2 linked regions of the Methylobacillus flagellatus KT genome follow. The protein of the gene in region 2 binds, or shares a complex with, the protein of the main gene of each other region. Links are inferred from orthologs where the notes say so. Each region holds a gene or a part of one and is shown on either strand. Other genes may lie near its edges.

What was found.
Region 1: the proteins of uvrB (region 2) and uvrD are in contact, whole or in part, in a crystal structure (PDB 7EGT), measured with the Thermus thermophilus proteins. The link is inferred for Methylobacillus flagellatus KT from one-to-one orthologs. Residues at the interface, in WP_096411307.1 of Thermus thermophilus: Glu23, Leu25, Arg26, Asp27, Gly28, Glu29, Arg30, Phe31, Arg55, Glu326, Asp327, Phe328, Glu379, Ser382, Gln383, His398, Gly400, Arg401; in WP_096412145.1 of Thermus thermophilus: His654, Arg656, Phe657, Gln666, Asp668, Glu669, Lys680, Arg681, Leu682, Ser683, Lys685, Tyr686, Ala687.

What each region holds. Positions count from the first base shown.
Region 1 is NC_007947.1:369,411-372,634, forward strand. Bases 28-2,927 are described here. They hold uvrD (DNA helicase II), read right to left. Parts: upstream 2,626-2,927; coding sequence 430-2,625; downstream 28-429. Other genes in these bases: MFLA_RS01865 (BPSS1780 family membrane protein), read left to right, coding at 28-435. Outside these bases: more of MFLA_RS01865, read left to right, coding at 1-27; groL (chaperonin GroEL), read right to left, coding at 3,141-3,224. UniProt on the Escherichia coli protein: A helicase with DNA-dependent ATPase activity. Unwinds DNA duplexes with 3'-5' polarity. Translocates on single-stranded DNA with 3'-5' polarity. Initiates unwinding more efficiently from a nicked substrate than double-stranded DNA.
Region 2 is NC_007947.1:1,399,023-1,402,243, reverse strand. What follows is about bases 251-3,147. They hold uvrB (excinuclease ABC subunit UvrB), read right to left. Parts: upstream 2,771-3,147; coding sequence 731-2,770; downstream 251-730. Other genes in these bases: MFLA_RS06745 (pyridoxal phosphate-dependent aminotransferase), read left to right, coding at 3,083-3,147; MFLA_RS06755 (Rne/Rng family ribonuclease), read left to right, coding at 251-609. Also shown: more of MFLA_RS06755, read left to right, coding at 1-250; more of MFLA_RS06745, read left to right, coding at 3,148-3,221. UniProt on the Escherichia coli protein: The UvrABC repair system catalyzes the recognition and processing of DNA lesions. A damage recognition complex composed of 2 UvrA and 2 UvrB subunits scans DNA for abnormalities.

The sequences.
Region 1 (3,224 bases), 1.0 Mb from region 2 along the record:
CAGCTCGAAGCCATGGCCCGGAATGAAGAGAACCCGGAACAGGTGCTGGAGCAGTCCTTTCCCATCTTGGTCAAGTTGATGCTGCTGCTGACGCCATTGGTGTTGGTGATTTGGTTTGCCCCGGCATTGGTGGCTTACCAAGAGTATTCAGTGGGGCGTGCCATCAAGTCCAGCTTGGCTGCCTTCATTCAGTACCTGCTGCCATTATTGCTGACATGGGTAGCCGTGACATTAATCATCATGTTGAGCATGACACTGGCGGGCGTGCTGGTGGGGATGATGTCAGCGGCCTCCAAGACCATGGGCGGCTTTCTGATGCTGGTGCTGGTGTTTGCCTGCATGCTGTTTGCCAGCGCGTTGATGCTGGCATTCCAGTATGTCAGCAATCGCGACATTTTCAAGATGCCGCGGCCTGGACGTGTTGAACTGCTATAGCGGTTCCAGCTTGGCGTATTCCAGCGCCAGCCATTTCAGCCCTTCACGCCCAAAGTTGACCTGTACGCGCAGATCATTGGCATTGCCTTCGTAATTGACCACTACGCCCTGGCCAAATTTGCTGTGGGCAACGGCCTGCCCGATTTTCCACGGCATGCTGGCTTGAGGGCGCGCAGCTGGAGCTGGAGCAGCGGCCGGGTATTGGCTGGTGCTGCCATAGGATTTGTTCGAGACAGTGTTCAGGCGCTTGACCAACGCTTCCGGGATTTCATCCAGGAAGCGTGACGGGATGCCGTAGCGCACCTGCCCATGCAGCATGCGGCTCTGTGCAAAACTGAGATACAACCGCTGGCGCGCACGGGTCACGGCTACGTACATGAGGCGACGCTCTTCTTCCAGGCCATTGGACTCGTAACTGCTCTGCTCGTGCGGAAATAGGCCCTCCTCGAGCCCACTGATGAAAACGGTATGAAACTCCAGGCCCTTGGCGGCATGCACAGTCATTAACTGCAGCGCGTCGCGGCCGACATCTGCCTGGTGTTCGCCAGCCTCCAGGCTGGCGTGGGCAAGGAATTGCGCAAGCATGGACATGGCGACTTCGCCGTTCTCATCCACTGGCATGCCGATATCCTGGTTCATGAAGGCAATGGCGGCATTGACCAGCTCATCCAGGTTGGCAAGGCGGTCTTCGCCTTCCTTATCCGCAGCATAATGATCCCGTAAGCCGGAAAGCCTGGTGGCGAGCTCCACCTGCTCAGCAAGTGTCAGGCCGATGGATTCTTCCTGCATTTGCTTGACCAGCGCGACAAAACCTTCCAGGCCACGGCCTGGGCGGCCATCACCCGCCTTGGCACAGGCGGCCTGCCAAAGGCTGCTGTCCTGTTGGCGGGCCAGTTCCTGCAATTGTTCCAGGCTGCGCGCACCGATACCGCGAGTGGGGAAATTGATGACACGTAACAGGGCAGTATCATCATCGCCGTTGGCGATCAGGCGTAAATAGGCGAGTGCATGCTTGACTTCCGCCCGCTCGAAAAAGCGTAATCCGCCATAGACGCGGTAAGGCAGTCCTGCTGAGAACAATTCATGCTCCAGGATGCGGGACTGGGCATTGGAACGATAAAGCAGGGCGATCTGGCTGAGTTCTATGCCTTCCTTATGCAAAGCCTTGATCTCATCAACGATGAACACCGCCTCATCCTTGTCGTTGTAGCCTTCGTAAATGCGGATAGGTTCGCCCTTGCCTGCAGATGTCCAGAGATTCTTTCCCAGCCGGTTGCGGTTATGCATGATGATGGCATTCGCTGCGTCCAGGATATTGCTGTGGGAGCGATAGTTCTGCTCCAGCTTCACGACGTTCTGCACATTGAAATCATGCTCGAAGTCGCGCATATTGCCCACCCGCGCGCCGCGGAAGGCATAGATGGACTGGTCGTCATCACCGACGGCAAAGATGCAGTTGTTCGTGCCGGCGAGTAGCTTCAGCCACAGGTATTGCAGGCGGTTGGTGTCCTGGAATTCGTCCACCAGGATGTACTTGAAGCGCTGCTGGTAATGTTCGCGAATGCTTTTGTTGCTGCTCAATAATTCATAGCAGCGCAGCAGCAGTTCCGCGAAATCCACCACACCTTCGCGCTGGCATTGCTTGTCGTATTCTTCGAAGATTTCGCGCATGCGTTGCGAATGGCTGTCATAGGCATCTACTGCATAGGCGCGCAGGCCTTCCTCCTTGCAGCTGTTGATATAGCCCAGCACCTGTTTGGGTGGAAACTTCTCGTCATCGATATTCATCGCTTTCATGACGCGCTTGATCGCAGAAAGCTGGTCTGCCGTGTCCAGTATCTGGAATGTGGGGGGCAGTTCCGCTTCACGATGGTGCGCCCTCAGCAGGCGGTTGCATAAACCATGGAAGGTTCCGGCCCACATGCCGCGGATGTTGATAGGCAGCATCGCACCCAGTCGGGTCAGCATTTCCTTGGCGGCTTTGTTGGTGAACGTTACGGAAAGAATGCCGTGCGGTGAGACTTGTCCAGTTTGGATCAGCCAGGCAATGCGCGTGGTGAGCACGCGGGTCTTGCCGCTGCCGGCGCCAGCCAGGATGAGTGCGGATTGGTGCGGAAGGGTGACGGCTTCGAGTTGCTTTTCATTGAGGCCGTCGAGCAAGGTGGTGGTTGGGTTCGTCATAGCCTGCATTATCGCAGGTGAAAGCAGCGAAGAGAACCGCAGTCGTGACGCTGCAGACGGGCCTTTTTAGTGCATAATTGTAAACAGATGTAAAAAATGCACTTTGAGTGAACTATCCTGCCAAGGCCCGGTCTTATTTTCCAGACGACGCACTCGTCTCCCGCTTTCCTCCCTGAGCGGGAAGCCTTATCCCAATGAGGCTTAAATGCTTAACCCCGATTTTACTCCCCTTTAATCGGGGTTTTTTTTGCCTGTCGCATATACAATATATAGAACATGCCAAGCAGGCAATTGATTCTGCTGTTAATAATAATCGCTAATCAATCAATTGCGAGTATATGCCTAATTTATTCTAGGTGGTGAAAATATTCTGACTGTCAAATGTGACGAATTGACGGCAGTGGGAACCATCGGCCAGTGGGATGCAACTGAGTGAGCATGGTAGGAAATAAAAAGCCCCGGAAAACCGGGGCTTTTTATTTAGCATGGCTGCCTTGTGGCGGCAGCCTGTGAGCGTGGCTGAATTAGAAGCCCATGCCACCCATGCCGCCTGCGTCAGGCATGGCTGGCGCAGCTTCTTCCTTAGGCAGCTCTGCTACCAATGCATC
Region 2 (3,221 bases):
GAAGAATTGCATGCCGCAGCCGCAGCACCTATTGCATCCGTTGAGGCAGCTGAGCGACCAGTGGAGGCCAAGACAGCCCCCACCACCCCGGAAGCAGCGCCCATCACCCAGGTGAAGGAAAACACCGAGACGGTCCATACTGCAACTGAAGCTGCGCCCCAAAAGGAAGCGCCTGCGCCCGCCATCAGGAAAGATGTGGTCGTGACTGAAGAAAGCCTGCCTGCCATTGATGCAACGGCAGTTAAGGAAACTCGGACCAAGGAAGAAAAATCAGCTCACTTGAGCGAGCCTTTAGCCGAGAGTCCTGCTGATACCAAGCAGGAAAAACCTCTTGAGGCGTTGGCGGATGAAGCGCCTACTGAAGCTGCGAAGCCTGAAAAGAAGCCCCGTGCACCTCGCCGCCGCAAGGTTGAAGCAGAGAAGCCGGCCGACTTGATGGATTCTGGCTTGCAACTGGTAGAAACCAAGGCCGAAGCCATTCAAGCAGTCATCGCTGTTGAGGAAGCGCCTGCGCCTCGCGCCCCTCGCAAACCTGCAGCCTGGCAACAAAAAGCGGCCAAGGAAGCCGCAGTCAGCGAAGAGCTGGTGATGGTGGAAACTCAGAAATAAGCTCAAGCAGCATTAAAAAAAAGCCCTGACTTATCAGGGCTTTTTCTTTTGAGGAACATACACTTTATTCCGAGGAACCCCAGCTTATGCCTTCAACATACGTAGGGGTTTGCCGCACGGTTCAATCCGCCAACTCATCCGTCACTTCCGCACCATAGAAATTATTCTTGAGCTTTCTCAGCTGATCGCGATACTCGGCAGCCTTTTCAAACTCCAGATTTTTTGCGCTCTCGTGCATGGCTTTCTCCAGACGCTTCATTTCCTTGACCAACTGCTTTTCGGTCATCTGGGCATAACTGGCCCGCTCTTCGGCCACCTTGCGGTCCCGCTGATGGTCTTCTTTACTGTAGACACCTTCAATGATGTCTTTGATACGCTTGTTGACGCCTTTAGGCGTAATGCCGTGCTCGGCGTTGAAAGCCATCTGCTTGGCACGACGGCGCTGGGTTTCGTCCATTGCCAGCTTCATGGATCGCGTCACCTTGTTGGCATAAAAGATGACCTTGCCATTGAGGTTGCGGGCCGCGCGCCCGGCAGTCTGGATCAATGACCGCTCTGAGCGCAGAAAGCCCTCTTTGTCAGCATCAAGCACTGCCACCAGCGATACTTCGGGAATATCCAGACCTTCGCGCAACAGGTTGATGCCCACCAGCACGTCAAACTCGCCCAGGCGCAGGTCGCGGATGATTTCCACGCGCTCTACTGTATCGATGTCGGAGTGCAGGTATCTTACCCGCACGCCATGTTCTGACAGGTAGTCCGTGAGATCTTCCGCCATACGTTTAGTAAGCGTCGTGGCCAATACGCGCTCGCCTGCTTCGACCCTGAGCTTGATTTCAGACAGCAAATCATCCACTTGTGTATCCGCAGGCTTGACGATGATTTCTGGATCGATCAGTCCTGTAGGCCGCACCACCTGTTCAACGATGCGCTGCTGGTGCGTGGCTTCATACTCTGCCGGTGTCGCACTCACGAAAATGCATTGCGGAATGATGCGCTCGAACTCTTCGAACTTGAGCGGCCGATTATCCATGGCCGACGGCAGGCGAAAGCCATAATCGACCAGGTTTTCCTTGCGCGCACGGTCACCTTTGTACATCCCACCAATCTGCGGCACAGTGACATGGCTCTCATCGATGATCATGAGCGCATTCTTGGGCAGGTAGTCGATCAATGTCGGCGGTGCATCGCCGGGCTGCCTGCCTGTCAAGTGCCGGCTGTAGTTCTCGATCCCCTTGCAGAAGCCGATTTCGTTGAGCATCTCCAAGTCGAAGCGCGTACGCTGTTCAATGCGTTGCGCCTCTACCAGCTTACCGGTCTTGATGTAGAAATCCACCCTCTCCCGCAACTCCTGCTTGATGGTTTCCATCGCGCGGATCGTGGCCTCGCGTGCCGTCACATAATGGCTCGACGGAAAGATGCGGAAATTGTGGATCTTGTTGAAAATCTGCCCGGTCAATGGATCGAACAAGGTAATGTTCTCAATCTCGTCGTCGAACAGGCTGATGCGCACTGCGGTTTCACTGTTTTCCGAAGGAAACACATCGAGCACATCGCCGCGGACACGGAATGTACCACGGGAAAAATCAAAGTCGTTGCGCTCATACTGCATGGCGATCAACTTGTTGACGATATCGCGCTGACTGATTTTCATGCCCAGATGGATATGCAGCACCATGCCATGATATTCACCAGGATCACCAATACCGTAAATCGCTGATACCGTGGCAACAATAATACTGTCTTCCCGCTCTAGCAAAGCCTTGGTGGCAGACAGCCGCATCTGCTCGATATGGTCGTTGATGCTGGAGTCCTTCTCGATGAACAAGTCACGCGAAGGCACATAGGCTTCCGGCTGGTAATAGTCATAGTATGAGACGAAGTACTCCACGGCATTCTGCGGAAAGAATTCCTTGAATTCCGAATACAGCTGAGCGGCCAATGTCTTGTTCGGCGCCATCACAATCGCAGGACGACCCGTGCGGGCAATGACATTCGCCATGGTATACGTCTTGCCGGAGCCCGTCACACCGAGCAATGTCTGGAACTTCAGTCCTTCGTTCACCCCAGCCGTCAACGCTTCGATTGCCGCCGGCTGGTCGCCTGCTGGAGGGAAAGGCTGGAAAAGCTTGTATTTGCTGTTGGGAAAAGTGACAATCACATCAATCACCAATGAGAATGAACTGAGATTCTAACAGGCCAACGGATTCTGCGCGCCTGTTGCCACAGATTCTTGTAAACCAGCCTGAAGCCTGGTGCCATCACACCCCAAAGAGCAGGACCAGAGCATTCAAGCGAACGGGTGATGCCACATCGATGGCACTCCATGATCGCGACCCCATGCTCGCCATATAACAAATTAGCGTGCATCCCGTCAAAATATCGTTAGGTTCCGTATTCCGCATTGCGGATAATATGAGTAAAATTAACGTTCTGCCATCGTCTTCATTATTTCTCTATAGGATTTCAGATCTTGGAACTCTCGCAGCGCGTTCAATCCATCAAAGAATCACCCACCCTGGCTGTTACTGCTCGAGCCGCAAAACTTAAGGCGGAGGGCCGCGACATCATCGGCCTGGGCGCAGGCGAACCGGATTTCGATACGCCACAAC